DNA from 2 places in the Idiomarina sp. 017G genome. Region 2 is predicted to be linked to the other one. Evidence: predicted binding sites of a transcription regulator. Region 2 holds the regulator's gene; the other holds the start of a gene.
The links. Region 2 encodes sigma-54, which starts transcription at its own class of promoters, with help from an activator protein. Its sites were predicted from a motif close to GTTGGCACGNNNNTNGNNT; they were not measured.

Region 1: the regulator sigma-54 is predicted to act here: its motif matches at 3,038-3,056, upstream of fliE (flagellar hook-basal body complex protein FliE).

What each region holds. Positions count from the first base shown of each region.
Region 1 covers NZ_SNWT01000011.1:56,412-63,772, forward strand. Annotated here, with positions in the region: gene DEU30_RS12460 (sigma-54 dependent transcriptional regulator) at 1-475, shown strand, start outside; gene DEU30_RS12465 (ATP-binding protein) at 595-1,602, shown strand; gene DEU30_RS12470 (sigma-54 dependent transcriptional regulator) at 1,595-2,956, shown strand; gene fliE (flagellar hook-basal body complex protein FliE) at 3,104-3,436, shown strand; gene fliF (flagellar basal-body MS-ring/collar protein FliF) at 3,484-5,175, shown strand; gene fliG (flagellar motor switch protein FliG) at 5,168-6,214, shown strand; gene fliH (flagellar assembly protein FliH) at 6,229-6,978, shown strand; gene fliI (flagellar protein export ATPase FliI) at 6,982-7,361, shown strand, end outside.
Region 2 covers NZ_SNWT01000006.1:95,534-102,894, forward strand. Annotated here, with positions in the region: gene rapZ (RNase adapter RapZ) at 1-27, opposite strand, end outside; gene ptsN (PTS IIA-like nitrogen regulatory protein PtsN) at 18-488, opposite strand; gene hpf (ribosome hibernation promoting factor) at 492-779, opposite strand; gene DEU30_RS09220 (RNA polymerase factor sigma-54) at 807-2,267, opposite strand; gene lptB (LPS export ABC transporter ATP-binding protein) at 2,289-3,014, opposite strand; gene lptA (lipopolysaccharide transport periplasmic protein LptA) at 3,016-3,558, opposite strand; gene lptC (LPS export ABC transporter periplasmic protein LptC) at 3,527-4,090, opposite strand; gene kdsC (3-deoxy-manno-octulosonate-8-phosphatase KdsC) at 4,087-4,641, opposite strand; gene DEU30_RS09245 (KpsF/GutQ family sugar-phosphate isomerase) at 4,641-5,618, opposite strand; gene DEU30_RS09250 (TetR/AcrR family transcriptional regulator) at 5,775-6,350, shown strand; gene DEU30_RS09255 (ATP-binding cassette domain-containing protein) at 6,435-7,235, shown strand; gene mlaE (lipid asymmetry maintenance ABC transporter permease subunit MlaE) at 7,235-7,361, shown strand, end outside.

The sequences.
Region 1 (7,361 bases), on a different contig from region 2:
TTTTAAAAAGGAGCGGGGCGTAGGGGTGCGTTTTACTGAGCGTGCTCTGGAGTCGTTGTCCTATCACCGTTGGCCGGGTAACGTAAGGGAATTGACTAACCTGATAGAACGCCTGACTATAATGCACCCCGATAGTCTGGTTGACGTGCCTGATTTACCTCCAAAATATCAGCATATTGAACATGACGCACCAACTCCAGATTACCCCGAAGAAATGCTGGAGCGCGAAGCGCTGAGTGCCATTTTCAGTGAGTCAGATGAAGAACTTGATGACGACACACATAGTGCTGCTGATTCTGAGTTGCCCGATGACGGGGTCAATTTGAAAGATATGCTAACTGAAATTGAAACGGGAATGATAGCGCAGGCGTTGGATAAATCTGACTGGGTAGTTGCTAAAGCGGCCGATTTACTCAGTATGCGCCGTACAACCTTAGTTGAGAAAATGAAAAAGTACGGAATTCAGAAAGATTAAATTCAAAGCGTCAGTCTTTTGACAATCCAAAAGCTACGTAATTAACTGAAAATAAAGAGAATTATACTGGCATCTATTTTGCATTAGCTTCTCCATAGTTGTTAATTGGAGATGTCAGTATGGCCACCTACCATCAAATTATTGATGCCATGCCCAACGCTGTTATTTTACTGGACAGTCATGGGGTCGTGGATTATTGCAATGACAATGCCACGAGCCTTTTAGGACACCCTCTGAAAAAGTTTTTATGGCGTGAACTGGTGAGTGAACTTTTTGCTCCCAAAGCGGATGACTGGCACGAAGTGTCTTTGCGTAACGGCAGACGGGTTCGTTTAGACACCTCAGTTGTGAATGAAAAGCCAGGGCAGCTTATTGTGCTGACAGACCTGACCGAGACGCGGCGTCTGCAAAACCGCATCGGTCATTTGCAGCGTTTGTCTTCCATGGGAAAAATGGTGGCTTCGCTGGCACATCAGATAAGAACGCCTCTGTCTGCCGCAATTCTTTATGCGCAAAACCTAAAGCAGGGCAGTATTTCTGCGGTCAAACAACAGCGTTTTTCCGATAAGTTACTTTCCCGTTTGCATTCGCTGGAACAACAGGTCAACGACATGTTGTTGTTTGCCAAAAGCGGTGAGCAACCCATGCTAGAAGAGCTCAGTACCAATAGCCTGATCCAGCAAGTGCTGATGAACACAGAAAGTTACGCTGAGCAGCATCAGGTGAAAATCAATTGTATTGATCCTGACTTTGGTGTGGTGTTACGAGCTAATCAAACCGCTCTGATCGGGGCAATGCAGAATCTGGTTAACAACGCTGTTGATGCCAGCCGGCCCGGACAGGAAGTGCTATTAAAAACCGATGTTGATGATGGTAACTGGAAAGTTTCTGTTATTGACTCTGGTTGCGGCATTCCGGCTGAAAAACAAGACAGTGTATTCACTCCATTTTTCACTGAAAAATCGAACGGTACTGGTTTAGGTCTGGCGGTTGTCCAAACGGTGATAAAAGCACACAACGGTTTAATTGACTGGGAAAGCCAGCCAAATAAAGGCAGTCGTTTTACCTTAGTGCTGCCGGTATATGAGTGGTCAGAAAATATAATGAAAGAGGTACGTTATGGCTGAGCGACAAGTATTGGTTGTTGAAGATGACGTATCGCTGCGTGAAGCGATTATCGATACGCTGGAACTGGCTGATTGTCAGTGCCTGGAAGCCGCTAACGGCGAAGAAGCCTTACTTATTCTAAAAAAAGAGTCAGTGGCGCTGGTTATCAGCGATGTGCAAATGCCGGGAATTGATGGCTTACAGTTATTGCGTAGCATGAATAATCAGCAATACGACATTCCGGTTATTATGATGACGGCCTTTGCAAAGGTGGATGACGCAGTCGTTGCTATGCGTGAAGGCGCTGTCGATTATCTGACTAAGCCGTTTTCAATTGAAAAGCTACAAACACTGGTGCAGCGTTATTTGCCCGACGGTGCAATTAACGATATTGAGCCTGTCGCAGAAGAAGGCTCCAGCCAGGCAGTGCTGGCTATGGCACGAAAAGTTGCGGGTAGTGAAGCAAGCGTAATGGTCACTGGGCCTAGCGGTACCGGTAAAGAAGTGCTGGCGCGTTATATTCACCAGCATTCGGATCGCTCAGACGGGCCCTTTATTGCCATTAACTGCGCAGCGATACCTGAAAACATGCTGGAATCCATGTTATTTGGTTATGAGAAAGGTGCCTTTACGGGCGCTAATCAGTCTTCTCCCGGTAAATTTGAACTGGCTCAGGGCGGTACTCTGCTGCTGGACGAAGTGACTGAAATGGCTATGCACTTGCAGGCTAAATTATTACGGGTTATTCAGGAGCGGCAGGTGGAGCGTCTGGGCTCGCGTAAAACCATACAGTTGGATGTCCGGTTAATAGCTACCTCTAACCGAGACTTACAACAGGCGGTGCGCGAAGGGCTATTACGTGAAGACTTAATGTATCGACTAAACGTGTTTCCCCTGCATTGGAAGTCTCTACGAGAGCGACCCGCGGATATCGTTCCCCTGGCAGAAAATTTACTGCAGCGACATAAACAGCGCTCTGGTATTAAAACGCCTGTGAATTTTTCCGCTGCAGCAGTTCAACAGTTAATGCGCTATTCCTGGCCGGGCAACGTTCGGGAGCTGGAAAATGTAGTGCAAAGAGCTCTGGTATTACATCGCGATGGAGAAATTCAGCCACAGGATCTTATGTTGGAACTGAACGACGCGGTGGAAACCGCTAGCGTGTTTCCTGAACAAATAGAGACGCCTGAAGATAAGTCGGAAAACCTCGATGAGTCGCTTTTCCATCAGGAATACCAAATTATCAAAGATGCGTTGCAACGTCATCAGGGAAAACGCCAACCTGTCGCCGATGAGCTTGGTATTAGTCCACGGACTTTGCGCTACAAGCTGGCGAAAATACGAGAGCAGGGGCTGACTCTGACCGGCTCATAATACGGTCTTGAAATACCTCCTCCATTACCATTAGCCCTGTTTATCAGGGCTTTTCTTTGTATCTTACCGATGCGACCAAAAGTTGGCATTCTGTTTGCATGACTAACCTTAAATAAAGTCAGTGATGAATTTTTGACGGGGTTAATTATGAAAGTGGAAGCAAACGCACTTTATCAACAGTTACAATCGATGGCCACGCAGGCTTCCCAGCGTGATCAGCCTACGAATGTGAACGCCCTGCAAGGCAATACCGCTCAGGCTGATTTTTCCAATATGCTGAAAAGCGCAATGGATAACGTTAACGAACTGCAGCAAACCTCAGGTGATTTAAAAACTCGCATGGAACTCGGTGACCCGAATGTCACCCTTGAACAAACCATGATAGCCAGCCAGAAAGCGAGTATAGCGTTTGAGGCAACGGTTCAGGTGCGCAACAAAGTGGTTGATGCGTACAAAGAAATAATGTCAATGCCGGTATAACCGCTGCATCATTGGAGATATAAGTCGTGGCTGAATCAACAGATTTAATGGTACAAGATACTGACTTACCTGATAACAACAGTTCAGGTAATGAAGACGGCGGTGAGAAAACCGGCATTATGACGATGCTGGGTAACTTTGACATGCTGCGCCAGGTTATTGTCGTGCTGGCGCTGGCTATCTGTGTTGCTATTGCTGTTTTTATTATGTTGTGGGCTCAAGAGTCAACTTATCGTCCATTAGGTCAGTTAGAAACGCAGGAGTTGATCAGCACCCTCGACTACATGGATGCAAACGGCATTGAATACCAGGTGGAAGGCAACACGGTTTCAGTACCGGAAGAAAACTACGATGCTATTAAGTTGCAGCTGACTCGTGCTGGTGTTGATTACGGTAACTCGACCAATAACGGCTCCGAAATACTAATGAGCGAACCGGGCTTTGGTGTTAGTCAAAGACTGGAGCGTGAACGTCTTATTCATTCCCGTGAAGTTCAGTTAGCGCGTGCTATTGAGGAAATGAAAAAGGTTTCTGCTGCACGAGTCTTGCTTGCTGTACCTAAAGAAAATGTCTTTGCCCGTCGCGAAAAACAACCCAAAGCATCGGTTATGCTGAATGTGCGCGGTGGCACCTCGTTAAGCGAAGAAGAAGTGGCCTCTATTGTTGACATGGTTGCCTCTTCGGTGACCGGACTCAGTACTGAGCAAGTAACCGTTACTGACCAGGCCGGACGTCTGCTTAATTCTGGTTCGCAAAGTGCACTGGCGGCTAAAAGTTCGCGTGAGTATCAAATTGAACAAAAACGCGAAGAGGCCTACTTAGAAAAAATAGACAGTATTTTGATTCCCGTGCTGGGCTATGACAACTATACCGCACAGGTTGACGTGACTATGGACTTTACTCAGCGTGAAGAAACTCAGCGTCAATTTAACCCTGATATGCCGGCTATTCGCAGTGAAATGACGGTTGAAAACCGCTCTGTCGGTAGCGCCATTGGTGGTATTCCCGGAGCACTCACAAATCAACCTCCTTTAGAGTCTGACATTCCGGAAGAAGCCGGAGCAGGAACTGCAGGTGGCGGCACTAATGGCAGCAGCCACCGTGAAGCAACCCGTAATTATGAGCTTGATAATTCAGTCACTTATACCCGGAACCAAACCGGTACCATTAAGCGTTTGAGTGTTTCTGTTGCGGTTAACCATGAAGCAATAACTAATGAAGCGGGTGAAGGCGAAACACAAGCGCGTAGCGCTGAAGAAATCGCTAATATTCGCCGTTTGCTGCAAGGTGGTTTAGGCTTTGATATTAACCGTGGTGACAGCATCGAAGTCGTATCGGTACCGTTCGCGCAGTTGCCTGACTTAGGTGCCGGCGAGACGCCTGTGTGGGAAGAGCCATGGTTCTGGCGAGCTTTCCGTCTGGTGATGGGCGCACTGGTTATTATGGTATTGATTCTGGCGGTGGTTCGTCCAATGCTGAAGAAACTGATGAATCCGGAATCGGGTGTGGAAGATGATGCCGATGCATTTTCCGATGAGGAATCGATGGGCGACGAAACCATTGATCTGTTATCCTCACAGTTTGATGAGAGTGCAGTTGGGTTTGGGGCTGATGGTAGCCTGCAACTACCTGACTTGCACAAAGATGAAGACTTGTTAAAAGCGGTTCGCGCGTTGGTTGCCAACGAGCCTGAGCTGTCCTCACAAGTGGTTAAAGCGTGGTTGAACGAAGATGCCTGATCAAGATACTAGAACTAAGCGCGGTAAGGTTGAGTTTGATGTCGACACTTTAGAAGGTGTTGAGAAAGCGGCTATTTTACTGCTTAGCTTATCGGAAGAAGATGCGGCTCAGATTCTAAAACACCTGGAACCTAAACAGGTGCAGAAAGTGGGCATGGCCATGGCGAGCCTGGAAGACTTTAACCAGGACAAAGTGAACGCTGTACACCATTTGTTCCTGGAAGACATTCAGAAGTTCACCAATATTGGCTTCAAGAGTGAAGAGTTTGTGCGTAAGGCACTGACCTCCGCACTAGGTGAGGACAAAGCCGGTAACCTGATTGAACAGATTGTCATGGGCGGCGGCTCGAAAGGTCTTGATTCACTGAAGTGGATGGACTCTAAGCAGGTAGCCACTATTATCCGTAACGAGCATCCGCAAATTCAGACTATTGTCCTGTCTTACCTTGACCCTGAACAAAGTGCCGAAATTATGGCGCAGTTCCCGGACAAAGTACGTCTGGACTTAATGATGCGAATAGCCAACTTAGAAGAAGTTCAGCCTGCAGCCTTGCAGGAACTGAACGAAATTATGGAAAAACAATTTGCCGGTCAGGCTGGTGCTCAAGCGGCGAAGATGGGCGGCCTGAAAGCGGCAGCCAATATTATGAACTATCTGGATACCAACATCGAAGGCCAGTTGATGGACTCTATTCGCGAGCAGGACGAAGAGATGAGCCAGAGTATTCAGGACTTAATGTTTGTGTTCGAAAACCTGGTGGAAGTCGACGACCGTGGTATTCAGGCCTTGCTGCGTGAAGTTGAAGGCGAAACGTTGCAAAAAGCGATGAAAGGTGCGGACGACGCGGTTCAGGAGAAAATATTCAAGAACATGTCGAAACGTGCCGGCGATATGCTGCGTGATGACCTTGAAGCTATGGGGCCGATTCGTATTAGTGATGTAGAGGCCGCGCAGAAAGATATTCTGGCAGCGGCGCGCCGTTTAGCTGACGCAGGTGAAATTATGCTTGGCGGCGGTGGCGGTGACGAATTCCTATAAGGGTTTAACGCATAATGACGGATGATAAAGACGCAACCCAGCTTTGGGATTTACCTGACATGACCTCGGAAGAGCTTAAGCAGGGCTCTCAGGTAAATGCGTTAAACAAACCCCGGCGCTGGCAATATGAGCCGCCGGAAGCGGACAATGAACAGGAAGAAGAGCTTAAGCCTCTGACCGCAGAACAATTGGAAGAAATTCGCCAGGCCGCACGCGAAGAAGGCCATAAAGAAGGTTTTGACGAAGGCCGCAATGAAGGCCTTAAGAAAGGCTATGACGAAGGTTACGAAGCTGGTAAAAAAGACGGTTTTGAAGCCGGTGAACAGCAGGGTGTTGAAGCTGGTAAAGAGGCCATGCAGGAGCAACAGCAGCAGTTAAGAGTTTTGCTGCAGAGTTTGTCTCATCCGAATGAACGTATCACCGAAGCGGTGCAGGACGAGCTTATTGACATGGTCACTGAGCTGACTCGGGTCATCTGTCTGGATGTCGCTGTTAATTCAAAAGAGCTCATCGTCAAAGCCGTGCGTGAAGCTATTGCGGTCTTACCGGTTACTGATCAGCGAGTCATTATTCACCTGAATGAAGAAGACTTAGCTATTTTGCAAAGCACATTCAGCGAAGATGAACTGAAAGAGAAAGGCTGGCTGCTAAATAAAGACGATTTACTGGAACGCGGCGGTTGCCGGGTTACCACAGAAAGCTCCACCATAGATTACACCCTGACCAGCCGTATGGAAGATGTGTTCTCCAAATTAAAAGGTTAACCCATGAGCGCTTCTGAGCAGTTAGTGAAACAACTACGCAAAAAACGTGAGCGTATCCAAAAGCCATCAGTGGCTGTGTCGGGATATCTTACCCGCGTCGTCGGTTTAATGTTTGAGGCCGTTGGCTGTCGCGCTCCTGTGGGGTCAAGCGTAGCTGTGGAGGCTGACAGCGGAGATATTGAAGCCGAAGTGGTGGGTTTTGAAGGCAACATCAGTTACTTAATGCCTACCGAAGACGCCCATGGCGTTATTCCCGGAGCCAGAGTACGCCCACTAAACCGCAAGAATCAATTGCCGCTGGGTATGGAGCTGCTGGGTCGTGTTATTGATGCTCGTGGCGAGCCCCTTGATGATAAAGGCCCCATTTTTTCTGACGGAAAAAC
Region 2 (7,361 bases):
GCGACCACTAACAATGATCAGTTGCATGGCGACTGCTCACCTTCGCCCACAAATAATTGATATAACGCTTTATCAGAATCTGCGTGGCGCAGTGCGCGAGTACAGTCTTTGTCGTTCATTCTTCTGGCCACTGTGGCCAATGTTTGTAGATGGTTCTCGTGCTCTGACTCCGGCACCAGAAGCGCGAAGATAATATCGACAGGCTGGTTGTCAATAGAATCGAATTCGATAGGTTCGTCTAAGGTCAGTAATACCGCTACCGGATGATTCGCATTAGGTAAGCGGCCATGAGGAATTGCGATACCTAAGCCAATTCCCGTACTGCCTAAACGCTCACGGTTTAACAGGCTCTCAAAAATGTCATGACGGGTAATGCCAGACAGCTTAGGGGCTACGATTTGACTAATGGTTTCAAGTAGTCGCTTTTTACTTGCGCCCTCGACTGCACACTTGGTGCAGTCGGGGCTTAACAATTCACTCAGTTGCATGGATTAATGTTGTTTCATTTTCTCTTTGTGTTTAATCACCTGACGGTCCAGTTTATTAATTAAACCGTCGATGGCCGCGTACATATCTTCGTGTTTTGCGTCGGCGAAAAGCTCACCGCCATTCACGTGCAGCGTAGCTTCCGCTTTTTGAATCGTTTTTTCAACATTTAGGATGACGTGAACATTAGTTATATGGTCAAAATGTCTTTCCAGCTTGGCAAATTTTGTGTCCACGTAGTCACGCAGAGCTTCGGTAATATCGATGTGATGACCGGTCAAATTAATTTGCATAACGTCTTCCTTCTGCAGTTAACAAAGTTACAAAAGACTTTTGCGTTGGCTCGATGATGGAATGTTTAACGATTCCCGATACTTCGCAATTGTCCTTCTTGCTACTTGGATACCTTGTTCGGCTATCAGTTCAGCAATCTTACTGTCACTTAACGGTTTACTGCGATTTTCAGCAGCGACCATCTTCTTAATTAAAGCACGTATTGCCGTGCTTGAACACTCGCCACCGCCCTCTGTACTGACATGACTTGAGAAAAAATATTTCAACTCAAATACGCCACTTGGGCAGTGTAAGTATTTTTGTGTCGTTACGCGTGAAATCGTACTTTCATGCATATCCACGGCTTCTGCAACATCGTTCAGAACCATTGGCTTCATAGCTTCTTCACCATGCTCAAAAAAGCCCTGTTGGCGTTGTACTATGCAATTGGCCACTTTCAGCAGCGTATCGTTTCTGCTCTCCAGGCTTTTTATGAACCAGCGCGCTTCTTGCGTATGGTTTTTTATGTACTGGCTGTCGGCTACTGACTTTGTTGCTTTACTCAAGGCCGCGTATTCTTCGTTCACTTTTAGTTTAGGTACGCTATCCGGGTTTAATTCGACCATCCAACGACCATTTTTTTTAGTAACGGCCACATCGGGAATAACATATTCAACGGGTTGCTGCGCAACTTGCTCCCCCGGGTGCGGGTGCAACTGTTGAATTAATCGCATAGTCTGACGTAAATCGTCTTCCGATAGCTTCAGTTTACGCTGAATGGTGCGAAAATCGCGACTGCCAAGTAAGTCCATATGTTCAGTCACTAAGCATAGAGCAACCTGCTTGTATTCAGTGTCGTCGCTTAGTTGACGTAATTGAATGGCAAGGCATTCACTGACGCTGCGTGCGCCGACACCTATTGGGTCGAAATGCTGAATACGCTTAAGCACCATGCAGACTTCTTCTGCCTCAACTTCGGGTAGGCGCACAGCTTCGATAATTTCATTAACATCAACCATTAGATAGCCATTGTCGTCTATGGCTTCAATAATGGCTTCAGCTATGGCGGTGTCTTCTTCCGAAAAATGAGAAAGTTGCATTTGCCAAAGCAGGTGATCCTGCAAAGACTCGCTGGTAGAGCCTTGATAGACTTCAAAATCGCCGTCAAAGGATTTACCTGAAGAGGCTGCACCGTTGGCCGGGGTATGACTGGAGTAGGTGTCGTCCCAACTGCTGTCGACCGGCAGTTCGTCAGGCATTTCCTGGGTTTTTATAACGTCGGATGTTTCCCGTTGGCTGTCGTCTCTTTCTTCAATATTGCGAGTTTCGGGTTGGTCCGCGTCGTTACTCGTTTCACCTTCAACCTCCAGCAGCGGGTTGCTGTCTAATGCATCCTGAATTTCTGACTGAAGATCGAGCGAGGAAAGCTGCAGCAGGCGGATAGCCTGTTGGAGTTGTGGCGTCATGGTCAGGTGCTGACCAATTTTTAGCTGCAGACTTTGCTTCATAATGACTGTCCCGGTATCACGTTATAGGGTGAACTGCTCACCGAGGTAAACGTCTCTAACCTGTTGATTCGATAATATACTTTCTGCATCCCCACTGGCAATAAGCTCACCATGACTGACAATATAAGCGTGTTCACAAACAGACAATGTCTCGCGAACGTTGTGATCAGTAATAAGTACACCAATACCACGTTGCTTTAAATGTTCAACAATCTTTTTAATATCAATAACCGAAATAGGGTCAACTCCGGCAAAAGGCTCGTCCAGCAAAATAAACGTAGGTTCTGCGGCTAAGGCTCGGGCAATTTCAACCCGACGACGTTCACCGCCGGACAGACTCATGCCCTGACTGTTTGCTATGTGGCCTATATGAAACTCTTCGAGCAAAGCATCAAGCTGTTCTTCACGCTCGTTGGTTGACAGTTCTTTACGAGTTTCCAGAATAGCCATCAGATTATCGCGCACGGTCAATTTGCGAAAAATGGACGCCTCTTGTGGCAAATACCCAATACCCCGGCGTGCCCGTTCATGCATTGGCAGTAAGGTAAGGTCATTGTCATCCAGCAGAATTTGACCTTTATCGCTATTAACCAAACCGACTATCATATAGAAGGTTGTGGTTTTACCTGCACCGTTGGGGCCCAGTAAACCAATAACCTGCCCCTGACTTACTTCCAAGCTAACGTCTTTAACGACTTGTCGGCTTTTGTAGCTTTTGGCTAAATGTTTGACTCGTAAAGTTGCCATATTAAGGGTTCTCGTTATTTTTTTCGTCGGTATCGGTTTTTGGTTTAGGTGTAAAAATAGTGATAACACGGCTGTCTTCTTCACCTGAACTGCTTGCCGTTACCGTTTGTTTATTCAAATCATAAGTAATCAAACTGCCGCTTGAGCTACTGCTACCTTGAGAGATGCGAGCGTCGCCACTAAGCTCCAGTCGCTGTTCCGACTGAAAATAGGTGATTTTTTTTGCTTCAGCGTTAATTTCATTGCCGTCGTCCAGCGTCTGGCTGTAAGTAGCAGGAGTGCCTTCTGCAATAAAAATATCTGCTTGCTCGGCGCTTTCGCTGGCGGATGCTTCTAGTCGATCGGCGCGGATTAATAAGGTGCCCTGACGAATAATAACGTTGTCCGTTAAAACCAGGCGGTTATTTTTAATATCAAGCTCTTCCTTACTCGACTCAACTTCCATGGGTTTACTAAAGTCAGACTTGCCCTGAGCCATAACCGCTGAGGGTATTAAGGCAACCAGGATCAGTTTACTCAGCAGGCTGGAAAATCGTTTTAACATGTCTTTTTAGCTCCATTCGTTCAGCTTTCAGATCCGCAGTCATACCGTTACCCCGAATTAATAGTCGTGGTCCGTGAATGCTTACAGGATGTTCTGTGCTCATTGACTCATTTTTTAAATCAACAATCAGGTACTCGGTTAACACTTGCTCGATGTGAGTATCCGGCTCTAAAGCAAGTATTTCAACATCATGCTCTAAAATCAGGGTTTGATCGTCGTAGAAAGTGCCTTGCGCGGCACTGACTTCCCAAAGCTCTTCGCCTTGTTCAGAAAAGACCGTGTAAACCGGACGCTTAAGTTCGGTCAGACCAATTTGGTTATAGTGAGACATTTTCTCAGATTTTATCTTGTGAGCCAGTAAACCGTCACTTTCGAAAATACGCGTCTCCAGCCCAAAAGCGGTAAAATCGGGCTGCATAGTGCGTGTTGTCGCCGCGTTGTTACCATCAGCATCATCACTAAAAGGGCGCCAGACAAGCAATAGCCCGGCACCGAATAATAAAATTAGAATGACAGTAACGCGTCGGCTCACACACTGGCTCCTGTAGCCAGGTGCAGTTGCCCTTGACTGAGCATGATTAAATCACAGACTTCGCGCACGGCACCATGTCCACCATGGCAGCGTGAAATATAATCGGCCTGTTGTTGTACCGATGCGTGAGCGTCCTGGACTGCAATCCCCAGACCCGCCGCTTTAATTAAAGCTAAATCGGGGGTGTCGTCTCCAACATAAGCAACTTGCTCCGCGCTAAGGCCTAACTTTGTTAGTAGCTCATCGAAAGCGGCTGTTTTATCGTTCTGTCCCTGATAAATAAAGCCGACATCTAAATGTTCCATACGGTGTTCAACAATGCGTGACGTTCGTCCGGTAATGACTGCCGTTTCAACACCTGATTTTTTCAGTGCTTTCATGCCAAAGCCATCCCGGGTGTGAAACGCTTTCAGTTCCTCACCATCATTGCCTAAGTATATGCGACCGTCGGAAAACACCCCGTCGACATCCAGAACCAGTAGCTTTATTTCGGAAAAACGTTTAAACAGGCTTTTTTCAATGTCGCCGTACCAGGTATTAATACATTCCATCAAAGCACTCCCGCCTGCAGTAAGTCATGCATGTTCATTGCGCCACAAGGCTGTCCATCGTCGTTGGTAATTATCAGCCCATTTATTTTTCGGTCCTGCATGAGTTTTAATGCCTCAGCGGCCAGCATGTCCTCGTTCGCAGTAATACAGGAGCGGGTCATAACTTCAGCTATCGGAGTTTTATGGACATCGATTCGGTTATCCAGAATGCGACGTAAGTCACCGTCTGTAAAAATGCCGGCGAGACGTTGGTTTTCATCAACTATCGCGGTCATACCCAAGCCTTTACGCGACATTTCCAGTAACGCATCACTAATAATAGCGTCAGCTGGAATAACCGGGACACGCTCGCCAGTGTGCATCACATCATGTAACCGTAATAGCAGGCGTTTACCCAGCGAACCGCCGGGGTGTGATAGTGCAAAGTCGTCGGCGGTGAAGCCGCGGGCATTGAGCAGGGCAACCGCCATCGCATCGCCCATGACAAGAGTTGCTGTTGTAGAAGCCGTGGGGGCTAACCCGAGCGGACAGGCCTCTTGTTCAACTGCGATACAAACATGAGTATCAGCCAGTCGGGCAAGAGTGGAGCCTGGTTTGCCAGTCATCGAAATTAAGGGCACGCCCAGACGTTTAATGACCGGAATAATATTCAGCACTTCGGCCGTTTCGCCACTGTTAGATATCGCAATGACCACATCCTGAGCCGCAACCATGCCTAAATCTCCGTGGCTGGCTTCGCCCGGATGTACAAAAAACGCTGGTGTGCCGGTTGAGGCAAGTGTGGCAGCTATTTTCCCGCCAATATGACCGGATTTACCCATGCCGGTGACAATAACGCGGCCTTTGCAATTAAACAGAGTTTGGCAGGCGGCATCGAAATTATCATCCAAATATTGATACAGGCCTTCAATCGCCTTCTTTTCGATATCCAGTACTTGTTCGCCCAGTAGCCGAAAGTTCTGGGTGACTTGTTTCATGGTCATGCCTCTGGCGTTGTACTTTTGCCCTGTATAATACGTCATTCGGTACAACTCTGCCTACCGTACACAGGTAAATCTTGTATTTTATTACAAAAATAATTACTATACCAACCAGACGGTTGATAAAGTAAGTGTAGGTAAAGTGAATACACCATGGTAGAGAAAAAAGGCGCAGGGCGACCCAGCAACAGAGACGTCATTCTGGATGCCGCAGATCAATTGGTCGCTGCCGAGGGTGCAGGGCACCTTACATTTGACGCCTTGAGCCAGACAACGGGCATCAGCAAAGGTGGTTTGCTTTATCATTTCAAGAACAAAGATTGTTTGCTGCAGGCTATGTTAAAACGCCGTGTCGAACGTTATGAAAAACTTCGTGAGCAATATCATCACCAGTTTGCCGATGACCCAAAAGGCGAATTAAAAAGTATTTTACTAGCAGCGCTTGATACGGACGCTGAATGTTCTCGGCTAGGCAGTGGAATGCTGGCTGCCTCTGCGACTAACCCGGAGTTGTTAGGCCCTTTAAAAGAACATATAGCACTGACTTTACAGCGGTTGGAACGTATTGCCGGAAGCAAAGTTGGGAAAACTCTGTTTTACGCGGTTCATGGTGCTCGCTTGTTTGAGCAACTCAACTTGTGTGACGCCTGCGTGCATGAACGTGAAGATTTTGCACAATATTTACTGAAGCTTGTCGATGAATTGACAGAAATAGAATCAATTCGCTGATAAAATTTGCAACACTTTTTCGGTATCAGACTATACCGACAGTCGTTAAAATAAAGGCTGATAAACTCGTAACAGGAAACTGTCGTGACAAACTTGGTAGAACTTAAAGATCTGACTTTTGCGCATGGAAGCCATCGGGTCTATGACGGCCTGTCGTTAGATGTTCCGAAAGGCAAAATGGTTGCTGTCATGGGGCCTAGTGGCATTGGTAAAACGACGCTGTTGCGCCTTATCGGTGGACAGCTTAAGCCTGACAGCGGCAGTATCAAAGTAGCCGGAGAGGAAGTCCCTCAGTTAAAACGCGACGCTTTGTATCAATTACGCAAGCGCATGAGCATGCTGTTTCAAAGTGGTGCGTTGTTCACCGACATGTCGGTATACGAGAACGTCGCCTTTCCACTGCGCGAGCATACCGATTTACCCGAAGAAATTATTCGCAGCGTGGTTTTAATGAAGCTTGAGGCCGTGGGTCTGCGTGGTGCGCGTCACCTTATGCCGTCAGAACTGTCGGGTGGCATGGCTCGTAGAGCTGCTCTGGCAAGGGCTATAGCTCTGGATCCTGAATTGATTTTATACGATGAGCCGTTTGCGGGTCAGGATCCTATTTCTATGGCGGTCATTGTAAAGCTTATTAAATCTTTGAATGAGTCACTAGGTTTGACCTCTATTGTTGTATCGCACGACGTAAAAGAAGTGTTATCGATTGCGGATTATGCATATGTCATCGCCGACAAAAAAGTTGTTGGTCAGGGCACCCCGGATGAACTCCGCAATAACGATACCGCAATTATTCAACAGTTTTTGAATGGTGCGCCAGATGGTCCGGTAGCATTTCACTACTCAGATGACGATTTTACAACGGACTTATTAAGGGGCGAAGGATGATCCAGTTTATACAGTCTGTCGGTCGCCGAGTGCTGGATAGCCTGGCGGGTATCGGATACGCCTTAGCTATGCTGATGGGAGCTATTATCGGTAAGCCGCAACCCGCTAAGTCATGGCCGCTCTTTA